Regions from separate parts of the Halomonas profundus genome, predicted to be linked through region 2. Evidence: riboswitches for the same ligand, from Rfam matches in the RefSeq annotation. Region 2 holds a riboswitch; each other region holds the start of a gene.
The links. Region 2 has a riboswitch for thiamine pyrophosphate ahead of LMS44_RS08205 (NUDIX hydrolase). Riboswitches for the same ligand answer to the same signal wherever they lie in the genome.
Positions count from the first base shown of each region.

Region 1 (4,110 bases), 610 kb from region 2:
GGAGAACGCCACATCGTACTGCTTGCAGATCTCGCAGATCTCCTCGAAGTGGGTGTACAAGAAGCTCTCCTGGTGATGGTACAAACACCATTTGGCCATGATCGAGCCGCCGCGGCTGACAATGCCGGTGACCCGCTTGGCGGTGAGCGGCACATAGCGCAGCAGTACGCCCGCGTGAATGGTGAAGTAGTCCACGCCCTGTTCGGCCTGCTCGATCAGCGTATCGCGGAAGACTTCCCAGGTGAGGTCTTCGGCCACGCCTTTGACCTTTTCCAGCGCTTGATAGATAGGCACTGTGCCAATCGGCACCGGAGAGTTGCGCAAAATCCACTCGCGGGTTTCGTGGATGTTCTGCCCAGTGGAGAGATCCATAATGGTGTCCGCGCCCCAGCGGATGCCCCAGGTCATCTTATCTACCTCTTCTTCGATAGAAGAAGTCACCGCTGAGTTACCCAGATTACCGTTAATTTTGACCAGGAAATTACGGCCAATAATCATCGGCTCGCTTTCTGGGTGGTTGATGTTATTGGGAATAATCGCCCGCCCTCTGGCGACTTCATCACGCACAAACTCAGGGGTGATTACTTCCGGTAGGCTGGCGCCAAAGCTCTGGCCTTTGTGCTGATGGCCCAGAATGCGCTCTACTTCAGCGGTACCTAGCGCTTGACGGCGCTGGTTTTCGCGCAAGGCGATAAACTCCATTTCCGGGGTGATAATGCCCTGGCGGGCGTAGTGCAGCTGGGTCACGTTCTTGCCCGGTTTTGCTCGGCGTGGTGTGCGGGTTAGATCAAAGCGCAGCTGGGCAAGCGTCGGGTCGTTGGCGCGGCGGTTGCCGTAATCAGACGTGGGGCCTGATAGAAATTCGGTATCGTCACGCTCTTCAATCCAGGCTCGGCGTAGTTCCGGCAGACCGCGGCGCAGGTCATTGTTAGCATCCGGATCGCTATAGGGGCCTGAAGTGTCGTACACCAGCAGTGGCGGGTTCTCTTCATCAATACCGGTGGTTTTGGTCGGCGACAGTGAAATTTCCCGGAACGGCACACGGATATCCGGGCGCGAACCTTCGATATATACCTTACGTGAGCCGGGCAGCGGCGCAATGGCGGCGGCATCGACCTGGGCGGTTTCGGCTAAAAAGTGGCTGGTTTTGCTTGTTACGGTCTTAGTCATTACGGTTGTTTCCTTGTGTTGTTTTGCTGAATTAGTGGGTGAGGTCTTGGTCTATCAGCTCTAGGCCCATCTGCCAGAAGTCGATTTCCAGGCGGGTGGCGTCGCGGAAGATCTTGCTCAGTTCGGCAAAGCGGGCGGGGGTAATGTCGGTAAGGCGGATATTCAGCCATTCAAGCTCCGCCTGCATGGCGGCCTGAAACTCCTCGCCTTCGTACATGGCAATCCAGGCATCAAAAGGGTTTTGCGCGCCGCGCAGGGTGGAAGGCTGGGCGTTTAGCCAGTTGGCGATTTCGCCGTAGCCCACCAGGCAGGGGGCCAACGCCACGTGCAAATCCAGCAGGTCGCCGCGGTTGCCGGTATCCAAAACATAGCGGGTGTAAGCCAGGGTGGCTCTGGCTTCGGGGAGTTCGGCCAGTTCTTGCTCGGAAATCCCCCACTCCTGACAAAAGCCCACATGCAGGCCCAGCTCCACATCCACAATGGCTTTCAAGCCTTCATGGGCTTGGCGAAGATCGGCGAGGGTGGGGCTTTTGTAGGCAGCCAGCGCATAGGCGCGGGCGAAGTGAATCAAAAACAGGTAGTCCTGCTTTAAATAGTGGCGAAACGACGCCTCGGGCAGCGTGGCGGTGCCTAGCTGGCGCACAAAATCGTGCTCAATATAGGCGCGCCAATCTTTCTGGCAAGTGGTAGTGAGATCAGTAAAGCGGTAGCCCATGACTCCTCCGGTGGTAATGATCCGGAGGGCGGGCGAAAAAGATCGAGGGAGTGGCGCAGAAGGGCGGCGTGCGATCGTGAGAGAGCAGCCGTGGCCATCGCTTGATCCCTACGCCGGTACCCTCGCTGCGAACTTGTGTAAGTAGCAGCGCATTAGCCGGATCAGGTTCTGCGGGATCAGCGCTCGGCAGCATTAATTGCTACGCCCTGCGCCATCTCAGCCGGATTTCACCGGCACCCCGTCAAGCTGTTCGTTGGTGGAGTGTAGGAGGCGGGTGAGGGAGATGCAAGGGTGTATGACATGGAAAGTTATCGGGAAACAATTTATTAGCATCATTACAGCGATGAGAGTTTAGGTGCTGTAATGGCGTTTCATGGCATCGGTACGTGAATTATTATACAGTTGAGTAACAAGGGGCTGTTTTACAGCCACTGCTATTTCGAATGTGAACCGTAGGAAGTTGCATGACCAACACGAACTCGATTTTAGGCGTCTATCTCAGTGATTCGCTCGACCTTGATGCCATTTATGGTAACGCCTTGCGCGATGAAGCGAGTGATGTCGTCCTGCGCCATCCCCATGAGATCGATAACCCCGAAGATGTGCGTTTTGCGATCTGCTGGTTGCCCAATGACGAGGCTTTCGAGAGCTATCCTAATCTTGAGCTGGCGATGTCTATCGGTGCCGGTGTTGATGCCCTGCTGGCGCATCCTGGCCTGAGCGATGAAGTACATATCGCCCGGGTGCGGGATCCACATCAGGCCGACTTGATGGCGGGTTTTGCCGCGCATGAGGTGCTCCATCGTGAGCGTGAGTTCACCACCCTGGAGCAAAATGCTGCCAAGGCGCATTGGGCGCCATTGACGATGCGCGCGCCAGCATCAAGAAAGGTGGCGGTGCTGGGACACGGCACCATGGGGCGCGCCGTGGTGAAAGCGGTGGCCGCGCTTGGCTTTTCTATACACGTAGCCTGCCGCAGCGAGCCACAAGCCCCGGTTGAAGGCGTGACCTATCTGACAGGTGACGGGGCTGTCATGGCGGCAGCGGATGGCGCCGATTATCTGATCAATGTGCTGCCACTGACGGCTACCACTGAAAACGTGCTTAACAAGGCGCTGTTCGCGAAGCTCGCCAAAGACGCTTGGTTGGTGCAGATCGGTCGGGGTGAGCACTTGGTCGAGGACGATCTTCTCCTAGCGCTCGAACACGGCCATTTGGGTGGGGCGAGCCTGGATGTGTTCCGTGCAGAGCCGCTGCCTGCGGATCATCCCTTCTGGCAGCATGAGTGCCTACGCATCACGCCACACATTGCCAGTGATTCGTTGCCAGAGGTGGTCGCAGGGCAGGTTGTCGACACCGCCCGCGCCCTTCGCGATGGGCAGCCGCTTGCCATGGGCGTTGATCGGGCGCGCGGTTACTGACGTAAACGCTAAACACGTTGCATGACAATCACTTTGCTGCAAAGGAACACCTGATGAGTCTCGATAAGCCTCAACGCACCACGACGAGCAACGCCGAACAAGAAACCCGCATCGCGCTGGCAGCCTGCTATCGTCTGGCCGCCCACTATCGCATGACGGATCTGATCTACACCCATATTACCGCGCGGGTGCCTGGTGAGAAGGGACGTTTCCTGATCAACCCTTACGGTTGGCGTTGGGAGGAGATTACGGCTTCTTCGCTGGTGAAGATTGACGTTTATGGCCATAAGATTGATAACAGCCCAGAACAAGTGAATCCGGCTGGTTTCACCATCCATTCCGCGATTCATACTGCTAGCCACCATGCGGCCTGGGTGATGCATACTCACACGCGCGCTGGCGTGGCGGTGTCGTCGCTGGAGTCGGGCCTTGAAACACGGCTTAACCAGATTGCGCTGCAGTTTCACGAACGGGTGTCTTACCACGATTATGAAGGCATTGCCCTGGACCTGGCTGAGCGTGAGCGAATAGTGGCAAGCCTTGGCGACAACCCGGCATTGGTGTTGCGTAACCATGGCCTGCTGACGACCGGTGCGTCGGCTGCAGAGATGTTCAACAATATGTTTTATCTTGAGCGTGCCTGTGAGCTACAGGTGGCGGCGCAGTCTACTGGCCAGCCCTTACGGCTGGTGCCAGAAGAGGTGGCGCGCCACGTGGCGCGCCAATACGACCAGACTATTCATGAAGACGGCGATCTTGAACTCGAATGGGCCGCGCACCTGCGCACGCTTGAGGCGCTGGATC
Region 1 covers NZ_CP086344.1:1,242,239-1,246,348, forward strand. Annotated here, with positions in the region: gene thiC (phosphomethylpyrimidine synthase ThiC) at 1-1,170, opposite strand, end outside; gene tenA (thiaminase II) at 1,202-1,885, opposite strand; TPP riboswitch at 1,974-2,136, opposite strand; gene LMS44_RS05590 (NAD(P)-dependent oxidoreductase) at 2,350-3,306, shown strand; gene LMS44_RS05595 (class II aldolase/adducin family protein) at 3,360-4,110, shown strand, end outside.
Region 1: linked by a shared signal. The riboswitch ahead of tenA (thiaminase II) and the one ahead of LMS44_RS08205 (NUDIX hydrolase) in region 2 are both predicted to bind thiamine pyrophosphate.

Region 2 (4,110 bases):
CGGGCATGATCATTCTCAATTTTACCCTACAGTTTCTACCCGCCGCCGACCGCGATGCACTACTGGCGCGGCTTTATGCAGCGCTGGAACCCGGCGGCGTGATGATCCTCTCGGAGAAAACCGTCGACGCCGACGAGCGCGACAACGCCTGGCGGGTAGAACGCTACCACGATTTCAAGCGCGCCAATGGCTACAGTGATCTGGAAATCAGCCAGAAGCGCACCGCTCTTGAGAACGTACTGGTGCCGGATACCCTCGATGCACTTCATGGTCGTTTGAAACAAGCAGGTTTTCCACGTTCGATGACCTGGTTCCAGTACCTTAACTTTGCCTCGCTGATTGCGTTTAAGGAGGGTTAAAGGTGGCGCCACTACCCGACGATCATCGCGCAATTTATCAGGCGTTTTTAGATCAAGCCACGCTTGATGCCTCGCTAACGCCCTGGCTAGCGAAGCTACCCGAGCAGTTAGCTCACGGGCTTGACCGTAACCGCCACGGCGATTTATCCGCCTGGGAAAAAGCCGTGGCCAAGCTTCCGGCGCTGCCCGCTGCGCGGCGCGTGGATTTAAACAGCGACACCGTCAGCGTTGATCTCGATCTTAGCGATAGCCAGCAGCGCCAGTGTTTTAACCTGCTAAGAAAACTCGCCCCCTGGCGAAAGGGCCCTTTTCAACTGGGTGGCATTCATATTGATACCGAGTGGCGCTCGGACTGGAAGTGGCAGAGAGTGGCTCCCCACTTGGCGCCGCTAAAATACCGTAAGGTACTCGACGTGGGGGGTGGCAGCGGTTACCACGCCTGGCGGATGGCTGGGGCAGGGGCTGCTTTCGTATTAGTAATTGACCCTTCGCCGCGCTTCTACTGGCAATTTCAGGCGGTACGCCACTTCGTCGGCGATACCGATGACGGCAGAACGCAGTTTTTACCAGTGGGTATAGAAGATGTGCCGGAGAACCTGGGCTTTTTCGATACGGTATTTTCCATGGGCGTGCTCTACCATCGCCCTGCCCCGTTGGAACATCTTCAGCAGCTAAAAGCCGCGTTAGTTCCGGGCGGCGAGCTGGTGCTAGAAACCCTGGTAGTCGAAGGCGACGAGCAGACCGTATTTGTGCCCGGCGAACGTTACGCCGCCATGCCCAACGTCTACTTCCTGCCCTCTTCTCAAGCACTCTGCCACTGGCTGGAGCGCTGCGGCTTTACCAACGTGCGCGTGGTCGATGAAGCCGTTACCACGTTAGACGAGCAGCGCTCGACGGAGTGGATGACCTACCAATCGTTGGCTGATTTTCTCGACCCCAACGACCGCACCCGCACCATTGAAGGCTACCCTGCACCGCGGCGGGCGGTGATTTTGGCGAATAAGCCGGGCCAATTAGCCGTTAGCCGTTAGCCGTTAGCCGTTAGCCGTTAGCCGTTAGCCGTTAGCCGTTAGCCAAGTGTGCGAAGAAGGTGTCAAAACCGCCCCGGCGTCCGCCAAGCCGCCGCATTGAATTGCCCCCCAAATATTGACTTATACTAAAACTCATAGTAATAGTAACTTTTCCGAGGGGTGCCTGTTATTCAGGCTGAGATGGAGTTATCCAAACCCTTTGAACCTGATCCGGCTGATACCGGCGTAGGAACGGACATAAACCATATATGAATCTGTTTTGACACCTACGCCTGTATTATCCGAATCTCAATGCAGGAGTGTATCGTGTCGCAAGGTAACTCAACGCCCGCTAACGCATCTACGCTCAGTAGTACCTCCCCTTTTAACACGTCTGATAAAAACCGCCTGAACTCCGTACTTGCCAAGCCACGCTTGGCAGCAATCGCCGTAACTCTGCGTAATAATGAAGTTCTCCTCGTCCAACGCAGTAAAGAACCTCAACGGGGCACTTGGGGCTTCCCCGGAGGATCAGTGGAACCGGGAGAAAGCCTACATTGTGCAGCAAAGCGCGAATTAATGGAGGAAACCGGTATCACAGCATTGGTAGGACCGTTAATTGATGTAGTAGAAGTAATCGGATATGACCCAGAGGGAAGTCACCACCACTTCGCCTTGGTTGCCCTTTTATGTCACTACGTTGATGGCGAGCTACGGCCTGGTGATGATGCTGCGGACTGCCGCTGGGCGAAAGTTATAAACGGAAAACTCAACTTCAATGAAGCCTTAGCTGATCACGTCGCAGATACTGTCGTGAAAGCCTTTAATTTGCACAGTTTGATCGTCAAAGAAAAATCAAACGCGATTCACAGCTCCAATTCAGCTTTTTAAACTACTCGCCATCATTCGTATCAGCAAAATACGCCTCTTTGTCCACCGAAAGAGATGAATATAATGATGCACAAACATTATACGAATTTCACCAGCCTCTACAGAGATACACTGCATAAAATCTGCTTTGAATATGAATATGTTAACTCACCTAGAGGAAATAAAGAGCGAGAACTCATTGGCTTCAATATCCGACTCGACAATCCTCCTGATCGTTTTTGTCTAAGCAAAATACGCAAACAAAATATTGTTTTTAATTATGCAGAAGCGTTATGGTATTTATCAGGTAAAAACGACTTAGCATTTATTTCCTGGTACGCCCCTTCAATGCAACGCTACAGCCCAGATGGTATAAGCTTACCTGGTACTGGTTACGGAGCTCGTCTTAAAAACTTTGGTGCAGACACGCTCGATCAAATCGAACGAGTGATTGATATCCTTAAAAATGACGATCCCGACAGTAAGCGCGCTGTCCTTCAAATATTTAGTGCGGAAGAAGATCTTTATCGACGCAATATCGACGTTTCATGTACCTTGGGTCTTCAGTTGCTACTCCGCGAAGAAAAGTTGAACATGGTCAGCTATATGCGTGCAAATGATGCCTACGTTGGCATGCTGAACGATATTTTCTCTTTTACTTTCTTGCAAGAGTATATTGCTGCCCGCATAGGCTGCAAAATCGGTCACTACACACATCAAGTTGGTTCTATTCACGTCTATGAAAGCACACATGAGCGTGCGCTTGAACTTTTGAATAGTAATGAAACTATACCCCAGCCAGGCACAGTACCTTTAATGCCAATTGGCACCTCCCCGACTACCATACGCAAACTATTGGAATATGAGTCAGAGATCCGTAGCGGCTTGTTGACGTTTAATGATATGGCTAATCTTAACCTAACGACGTATTGGCGAGATGTGCTGATGTTGTTCTGGATCTATCGCCAAATCAAGATAGGGAATGCGCTGCCTCAAAAGGCGTTAGAGATAATTAACCCCTACTATCAACCGTTTCTTATTAATCGCTGGGGATAGTACAAGCATTCATACATGAGCAAATATTAGGGGATTTATTTTTATGAATACTAATTGGACTGAACAAAATATCGCCGAGCTTTTTGACGCTTATGATGATTGGGTGGAGAATGCTTTTGGCTATCAACCACTCATCGCGGAGTTAACCTGCTCTTATGGCAAGGGAATTAGTGTATTGGACTACGGCTGTGGCAGCGGCAAAGTGTCCAGAAGATTAAGAGACGACGGATTCGACTATGTCACCGGTGTTGACATCTCTCCAACAATGATTGAAAAAGCAATATCCGCAGGCACTAACCGTCTTCGCTTTGAGCAAATCCATGGTCCAAATTTGCCATTTCCTGATAACAGTTTTGAAGCTGTCATTAGTTGTTTTCTGTTTATTAACATTCCCGAAAGACGTGAACTAGTACGCATCACTACGGAAGTAATGCGCGTACTTAAACCTGGCGGCTCCTATTACATCCTCGACACTCATCCTCAAACCACCGGAGTCGATTATCCGACCTACCGCAATGGAGAGCATGGTATTTCCTATCAAGACGGAGATAATCGCCCAGTCTACCTCACGATACCGGGAAGGCAGCAACCATTAGAGATTGTCGACAAACAATGGGGTTTATCCACATATCGAAATACATTCGCCGCAGCGGGGCTTTCACTAACCACAGAACGTAATCTACCATTTGACAATTCGCAGTTGCCAGTTCATACGAATGAATTCCGCACTCTACAGGACACAAAACCCTATATTCTACTGCGCGCCACAAAGCAATAAAGACAGACAATAGGTATTAACTAAGTGCCTATGAAAA
Region 2 covers NZ_CP086344.1:1,847,386-1,851,495, reverse strand. Annotated here, with positions in the region: gene cmoA (class I SAM-dependent methyltransferase) at 1-359, shown strand, start outside; gene cmoB (tRNA 5-methoxyuridine(34)/uridine 5-oxyacetic acid(34) synthase CmoB) at 362-1,390, shown strand; TPP riboswitch at 1,536-1,639, shown strand; gene LMS44_RS08205 (NUDIX hydrolase) at 1,697-2,260, shown strand; gene LMS44_RS08200 (thymidylate synthase) at 2,324-3,295, shown strand; gene LMS44_RS08195 (class I SAM-dependent methyltransferase) at 3,339-4,073, shown strand.

Region 3 (4,110 bases), 1.6 Mb from region 2:
ATCGGCCCATTAACGCGCAGCCGCCCACGCACATCGCTGGTACCTTGGCCCACCTCGGCGGCGGCCTCATCGAGCGCTTGCAGTATCCCTTGGGCGCGGACTAGATAGCGTTCTCCGGCCTCAGTGAGATGTAGTCGTCGCGTGGTGCGTTGTATCAGTCGCGCGCCCAATGTCTCTTCCAGTGCCATGACTTGGCGGGATACGCGAGTGCGGGAAATATCCAGCGCTTCAGCAGCGCGGGTATAGCTACCCAACTCGGCTACCCGCACAAAAGCGACGATATGCTCTAACTGATTCATGACGCCGAATCGGCTTGGAAAATCTGAAAAGCGCGCGCTGCCTGGTAAGGGTCGGGCTGGCCACAAATGGCCGATATCACCGCTAAACCGTTCGCTCCCGCGCGCTGTACGCTAATCGCATGATTCGCTTTCAGCCCACCAATGGCCACGCTGGGCAGTGGGCACGCCTTGACCAGCGCCGCTAAACCGCCAAAGCCGATGGGCTGGGCGTGATCTTGTTTGCTCTCGGTGGCAAACACGGGGCCAATCCCGACATAATCGAGTAGCTCAAACGGAGAGACTTGCAGCTGGGCGATAGTATTGATCGACAGGCCGATAATCGCTTGCTCACCTAGTACCCGGCGCGCTTGCTGAACGGCAGCGTCGCTCTGACCGACATGCAGGCCATCTGCCTGGCTTTCTAGTGCCACCTGCAAACGATCGTTAATGATCAGCGGGACTCCGGTGCCTGCCAGAAGCGCTTTTAACCGTTTGGCTTGGGCAATCATCTGTTCATCGCTGGCATGCTTGTCACGCAACTGCACGGTGGTGACTCCGCCTTTTACCGCTGCCTCAACCGTTTGTTCCAAACCATGCTCTCGGCAGAGCGTGGCATCGGTGACCAAGTAGAGCGATAGATCAAGCGGCATGGATTGCCTCCAGTTGGGCATAAGTAGTGAGGTCGTCAGGGGTGAGTTGATACAGCGCATCCAGCAGTGCCACTTGAAAGCTACCAGGCCCGTTGGCGTGGCTGCCCGCACGCTCTCCTGTGACCGCAAAGCAGGCCAGCGCGGCTGCCGTTGCACCCAGTGGGGCGTCGCGGTTGGCAGCCACAAATCCCGCCACTAGCGCGCTCAGCCCACAGCCAAGCGTTGTTACGCGGGGCATCAAAGGATGGCCACCGTTAATGCGGTAGTGCTGTGTGCCGTCCGTCACCCAGTCGCTTTCACCGGTCATCGCGACAATACAGCCGTGTTTTTGCGCTAATGCTATTGCAGCGTCCACGGCTTGGTCGGTGGCGGCTGTGGCGTCCACGCCGCGGCCTTGGCTAGCTAAACCGTTAAGGGCAAGAATTTCAGACGCATTGCCACGAATCACGCTGGGTTGAGCGGCCAGCAGCTTCGCGCACAGCGTTTGGCGATAGCGCGTGGCGCCAACGGCGACGGGATCTAATACCCAGGGAATGGCATGCTGATCGGCAGTCGCTGTGGCGGTGAGCATAGCGTCAGCCCAGTGGGCAGAGATCGTACCGATATTAATCGACAGCCCCGCGGAGATAGCCGTGAATTCAGCCACTTCTTCAGGCGCATGCAGCATGGCGGGCGACGCGCCGGTGGCTAACAGCAGGTTGGCAGTGCTGTTCATGGCCACATAGTTGGTCATGCAGTGAACCAGCGGTGTCACTGAGCGCAGCGTCTCAAGGTAATCGCCAAGCGGGCGTAGGGTCATAGCATCCTCCCGGCAGGGAGGTGGTAAGCGTTACCACGACTCCCTACGCCGGTGTTATCCGGTTCAGGTTCAAAGGGTGCTTCTCAGCCCAACCGTAACGGAGGGCGCCCCTGTCGAGGGATTACTATCCTTGCCTGAAGTAGCCCTGTAAAGCCCCGGATGCGGACGATAGCAATCTAACGAAACGAAATACGCGTACCGTAGGTAAGCATTTCATCAGGTGTCATCGCTTTACCCTCGACCCCAATCATCTCGTCACCACACTGGTCGGCGAAGGTTAGCACGCCGTGGGTCAAGCCCAGTTGGCCCAGGGTATCGCGGATTTCGCCCGTGCCCAGAAAAGTACTGACGTGGCCCTTGTTATCGCTCAGCTCAGACACGCCGTTAGCATGGTGAAAACGCACTTTGTAGATTCCATCCATCGACTCGACTTCAACAATCGGCGAAAAACCGTTGTGAAGCGCATTGGAAAGCTGTTTTAGCGTCAGGTGGTCACCCAGCGTCATATCGATCGCACTCATGGAAAACTCCTGTGGACGCCTCAAAGGTGGGGCATCACTCATGTTGCGGGAACTGCTTTTTGTAAAGCTTATGAAGAATAAGTGTAGGGTTTTTGTTTAGTATTGCCAGTGCGCTTATCGGCACCTCGATACGACACTGCCTACGTGCTTGTAAGGGCTGTTATTATGGTCATAAAGCCCCCATGGTAAGCGGTACGTGAAGCTCAATGGATTCAATGATCAACATCAGCGATAGGAGAGCAAAATGAGTTTTCAAGGCGAGCAGCATCCCGGCGTCGTGGCTACGCCGCCCCAAACTCAAGGGTTTCGTTTAAACCACACCATGCTGCGGGTGAAAGACCCTGAGCAGGCATTGGCGTTCTACTCAAAAGTGTTTGGTATGCAGGTGATGCGGCGGCTGGATTTCGAAGAGATGCAGTTCTCGCTCTACTTCCTGGCCAACCTGGAACCCAGCGATAGCGTTCCGGACGATGCGCAAGCGCGTACCACCTGGACGTTTAGCCAGAAAGGGCTGCTGGAGCTGACCCACAACTGGGGGACTGAAGACCAGGAAGATTTCGCCTATCACGATGGCAATGCCGAACCCCAGGGCTTTGGGCATATCTGCTTCAACGTACCGGATTTGGCAGCGGCCCAGGCGTGGTTCGACGAGCATGACGTCACCTTCGTCAAACGCTCCGATCAGGGCAAGATGAAAGATGTTATCTTCGTTAAAGACCCGGACGGCTACTGGATCGAAGTGATTCAGGCAGACCTGATGGTGGGGAAGAGCGACTCTTGAGGCACGCCAATGGCTGAACTACTGTTCCGGCTGCGCCATGTGACCGACGAAGAGGCCATGGAGGTGCGTGACCTGCTCGCTGCCCATGGCTTTGATACCTATGAAACCCAGGCGGGCTTTTTCCGCCTGGGCGTTGACGCGATTTGGCTGCGCAATCCACATCAGCACGACGCTGCCATCGCGGCGTTAGAGGCCTACCAGGCGGAGCGCCTTGAGCGCGCCCAACGCGAGCACCAGGCGGCGGTTGAGCGGGGTGACGCGGATACACTGTGGCGTCGTTTGGCCGCTCACCCGGTGCAGGTCGTGTTAGTACTGCTAGCAGTGGGGCTTATTGCCGCCCTTACGCTGCTGCCGTTCCTGGGTATGTCGCGAAGCTAAGCAGCTGGCAGATGGCCGCGTTTGAGGTACATCATGACGCCATCATCACCGGCGGTAAGTGCCGGAGCAGAACCGCTGGGGTAGCGGCACCAGGTGCCTGCCGTGTAACTCTGCTCGCTATCGCTCAGTGTGCCTTCCAGAATCAAAAACTCCAGCCCGCCCAGCAGCGTGGGGTAGGTAATGGAGGTGCCCGCCGACCAGCGCTCTAGGCTGGTGCGCTCCTGCTTGTAGGTGTGCAGCATTTTATAGGCAATGCGCGGGCGTCGATCAGGCTGCCAGGGCAGCCGATGCGCTGGCACTGCCAACTGTAGCGTGTCGTTGGGGTCAAACTGGTGCAGTTTGACAAATATCAGCGCGCCTTCCTCGCCAATTTGCGGGGTATGGCCGGTGCCAATCGGGTTTCTTAAGTAGCTGCCCGCCGCGTAGCGCCCATGCTCATCGGCGAACACGCCTTCCAATACCAGAATCTCTTCGCCGCCGCCGTGGGTATGCCGCTCAAACTTTGTATTGGGGGCGTAGCGCACAAGGCTGGTAGCGCGAGCAACTTCATCACCAATCCGGTCAAACATCATGCGCTCTACCCCCGCGCTGGGGGAATCGACCCACTGATACTCTTCCGGGGTAACACAGGCAAAGTGGCTAAAATCGGCGTTTAGACGCATGGGAAAGGGCTCTTCGCAGTGAAGGTAAGTGACGGGGGAGG
Region 3 covers NZ_CP086344.1:239,185-243,294, forward strand. Annotated here, with positions in the region: gene LMS44_RS01105 (LysR family transcriptional regulator) at 1-299, opposite strand, end outside; gene thiE (thiamine phosphate synthase) at 296-928, opposite strand; gene thiM (hydroxyethylthiazole kinase) at 918-1,727, opposite strand; TPP riboswitch at 1,751-1,849, opposite strand; gene LMS44_RS01120 (hypothetical protein) at 1,904-2,248, opposite strand; gene gloA (lactoylglutathione lyase) at 2,493-3,029, shown strand; gene LMS44_RS01130 (DUF6164 family protein) at 3,039-3,407, shown strand; gene LMS44_RS01135 (cupin domain-containing protein) at 3,404-4,069, opposite strand.
Region 3: linked by a shared signal. The riboswitch ahead of thiM (hydroxyethylthiazole kinase) and the one ahead of LMS44_RS08205 (NUDIX hydrolase) in region 2 are both predicted to bind thiamine pyrophosphate.

Region 4 (4,110 bases), 1.6 Mb from region 2:
AGGCTGGCCAGCGCGCAGGGGTCTCGCGAATATCGTTGGTAAGGTCTTGCCCTTCGGCTTCGGCGTCTGCAATTGCATTGGCAAGCGGGGCGGCAAGAATGGCGCTGTTGTCGGCAGGTAACGGTGTGTTGTGCTTAGAAGCGTGTTCAAAATCTTGTACAGCGCGCTTAAAGTCAGGAACGCCATCAAGAGTATAGTCGACATGCTGGAGGTCTTCGGGCTCACAGCCGCCATTTTCCCAGCCATGAATGACGCGAAGTGTCATTTGACCCCGTGTCATTGGGCGGGCAAGCAGCATATGTAGCATTATACGAATGTGCAGCTGACGCTCATCGGTATCATTTTCAAATGCTCGGTAAGGGTCAGTAAACAGCTCGTTTAGACGACCGGGGGTATGTTCCTTGGCTTCGTTATGGCTCATGACAGTGTCCCTTTGAACGAACTGTTTATTAAGAGTAGCGCATGTTTTTTTGTCACAGAACGAATCTTCAGTATGGCGAGTAGGGCGGCTGAATAAAAGCCTCTTAATTCAGCTTTTTGTTACACAACCGCTAAGCCGTTTTTATGAGATGGCTAAACTTAACAAGAAAGAGGTGAGCATGTCTTCATCATTAAGTCGTTTTAACGTGCCTGAAACATTGGATGACCTGCCTGACGATATTCGCAATACCATTTTGACCGTTCAGGGTAAAGCGGGTTTTGTGCCCAATGTCTTTCTGATGTTGGCCCATCGCCCTGCTGAATTTCGTGCTTTTTTTGCCTATCACGATGCGTTGATGGAGCGCGAATCAGATACCCTCACCAAAGCCGAAAAAGAGATGATTGTAGTGGCTACCAGCGCACGTAATCGCTGCCTATATTGTGTGGTTGCTCACGGGGCACTGGTGCGCATTTACAGTAAAGACCCGCTACTCGCTGACCAAGTGGCGATCAACCATCGGGTGGCGCCGATTAGCGAGCGCCACCGGGTGATGCTCGATTTCGCCATGCACTGTGCCATCGATGTGGGTGAAATGACTGATGAATGGCTTGCCCGCCTGCTGGAAGTAGGCTTTAGTCAAGAGGATTGCTGGGATATAGGCGCGATCGCGGCGTTTTTTGGCTTGTCGAATCGGTTGGTTACCCTGGCAGGTACGCCACCCAATGAGGAGTTCTACCTGATGGGGCGAGTGCCTCGCTAAGAGGCGACCAGCGCACCTTAACTTTACTAAGCTATGATTTTGATTGAGAATAGTTCTTGAGACAGCGCTTCGAACAGTACCCAAAAACGTACTTAGAAAAAGCGCTTAGCAAAACACCTACATTCACTGTCGCCAGGGGAGCCCTGCATAAAAGGGCTGAGATGCGGCTACGCAGACCCTGGAACCTGATCCGGTTCGTACCGGCGGAGGAAGTGCGACATGCTTTACCTAACGTTAGCCGTGCTTGGTGCGGCGCTGTGCTGCTTTGCTTACTTAGGCCTCCGGGCTCGCTGGGTGAATGGCCCACTTGATGACTATGTCACCGCCCGTAACTCGCAAACGGCATCTACCCTGGGGCTCTCCTTCCTTGCCTCCGGCATGGGCGCATGGATTCTCTTTGCTCCTCCTGAAATCGGCGCCTTTGTTGGCCCGCTGGCCCTGGCAGGCTATGCATTAGGCTCTGCGCTGCCGTTTATCGTCTTGGGGCTGTATGGGCCGAAGATTCGCCGGGCGCTGCCCGAGGGGCGCAGCATCGCCGAGTTTGCCGAAGCGTGCTATGGCCCTGGTGTAAGGCGCTGGGTAACGCTGGTATCAATCGCCTATATGGCGTGCTTTTTAGCTGCCGAGCTAACCGCTATTGGCGCCATTACCGCGCTGCTTTCCGATGTGCCCCCCGCACTGGTGATTATTGGCGTGGCGCTTACCACGCTCATCTATACTGCGGCAGGTGGTCTACGGGCCAGCCTTGCCACTGACCGTTGGCAGGCGTGGTTGTTACTGGTACTGCTGTGTGTGGTCGGTGGCATGGCCCTATGGCGGCTTCCCACTATTCCCAACGAGGCTGCGCTTCCTGCCATTCCCATCACCAGTGCGCTCAGCGTAGCGTTAACGCTAGTGATCGCGGTTACCGCGGCCAATCTCTTCCATCAAGGCTATTGGCAGCGCGTGTGGGCCGCTCAAGACGATCAAAGCCTGGGGCGCGGGGCATGGTTAGGTGGCGCAATGACGGTAGTCGTCGTCATGGTGATTGGTGGTCTGGGTGTATTGGCCGCGATAAGTGGTGTGCCATTAGGCGAGCCGCCGATGCCATTTTTTGCCCTGTTAAGTGATGCTCCTGTTTGGCTGACGCTACCCGCCTTGGTATTAGCGGTGACCTTGGTGGCCTCCAGTGTTGATACGCTGCAAAATGGTATTGCCTCGTTGGTGGTCGCGCGCAGCGAGCAGCAGGGCGTATCACTGGTGGCTGCCCGCTGGGTGACAGTGGTAGTAATGGTACCGGTGGTATTAATTGCCTTGCAGGGGTTGTCAGTACTGCGTCTGTTTTTGATTGCCGACCTGCTGTGTGCTGCCATTGTGGTACCTGTGCTGTTGGGCCTGTGGCAACGAATGACGCCACTGGCCGCCATTGTAGGTGGCATCGCGGGGCTGCTGGGTGCCATTCTCCCAGGGTGGTTAAGCCAAGGAAGCTTGGTCGCCGGGATGGTGGCCGCCAGTTTTCCGGGCAGTGTCCCTACCTTGGGGCCATTCGTCGGGGCGTTAATCGCCTCAACGCTGGTGAGTGTGCTGTTAGCCTACTTAACGCTAGCTATTCGCAAGGACATCCATGATTCGAACTCTTCTGACTACCCCTGAAGGTGAGACCCACGAGGGGGATGAAAGCCTGTTGGCTGTCTGGCAGGCGACGCCTGGCAGCCATATCTGGATCGATATGCAGGGCGAGTCCCAACAAAGCGAGCGGGCGATTTTAGAGGCGTTTGAGTTTCACCCCATGGCGATTCAAGATGCCCACAAAGAGCGCCATCCGCCAAAAATTGAAGAGTTTGATAATCACACCTTGATTATTTATCGTGGCATCTCCTCCTTTGATGCCGAACTAAACTATCTGCCTCAACAGGTCTGTTTCTTTGTGGGGGAGCGATTTCTGGTCACCCTCCATCCCGGCCAAGCGCTCTCCATAGAACGGCTATTCAACGAGCACGGTAAAGCCTTGCTGGCCCATTCGCCGGAACATGTCGCGCTGCGGGTGATGTATATTTCTGCGGGCTTTTATATCGATAGCCTGCTTGAGTTCGAAACGGCGTTAAGCGATCTGGAAGACGAACTGCTGGAAAATGGTAATGATGTGCTAATGCGCAAGATCATCACTTACCGTTCCCGGCTGGTTAAAATGCGCCGCATCTTTAGCTACCACCAGGGGATTACCCAAGAACTCACCGCTTATGACTATGAGCATTTACCGCGGGAAGAGAGCGAAACCCTGCACGCCATCAACGATGTAGCGGATCGCTTCGAACGCCTCTACACATTGACCCAAATGTACTACGACATTTGCGGTGACCTAATCGATGGCTATATCTCTATTTCCTCCCACCAGCTAAATATCACCATGCGGGTGCTCACGGTGATTACCGCGATTTTTGTGCCGCTCACGTTTATTGCCGGGATTTACGGTATGAACTTCGAAAATATGCCCGAGCTGCGTTATCAGTATGGCTACTTTTTTGTCTGGGGAGCCATGTTGGGTATTGCGGGTGTCATGATTTGGCTATTTAAGCGCAAGCATTGGTTTTAAGGACAGGTTTTAAGGACAGGTTTTAAGGACGGGGTTTAGTCTCCCCATAGAACGACTCCAGGAAACAAAAAGTTGACCCATGCATAGGTGGTCGGTGGCTGAGTGTGGCATCCTCTCCAGCGACCAAGACTATAAGGCATAAAGCCGTCGACTAGCGTTTTCACTGGGAGTTGTTCCATGACGATTATGATTATCGGGCTGCTGATTTTTTTAGGCAGCCACTCTGTACGTATCTTTGCTGAAAACTGGCGTCAGCAGCAGATTGCGAAACATGGCGAAACCACTTGGAAAGTCGCCTATTCGGCGGTATCCATCGTTGGCCTGGCCATTGCTATATACGGTTTTGGCCAGATGCGC
Region 4 covers NZ_CP086344.1:3,469,953-3,474,062, reverse strand. Annotated here, with positions in the region: gene LMS44_RS15905 (hypothetical protein) at 1-421, opposite strand, end outside; gene LMS44_RS15900 (peroxidase-related enzyme) at 600-1,181, shown strand; TPP riboswitch at 1,306-1,411, shown strand; gene LMS44_RS15895 (sodium:solute symporter family transporter) at 1,401-2,813, shown strand; gene corA (magnesium/cobalt transporter CorA) at 2,785-3,753, shown strand; gene LMS44_RS15885 (NnrU family protein) at 3,931-4,110, shown strand, end outside.
Region 4: linked by a shared signal. The riboswitch ahead of LMS44_RS15895 (sodium:solute symporter family transporter) and the one ahead of LMS44_RS08205 (NUDIX hydrolase) in region 2 are both predicted to bind thiamine pyrophosphate.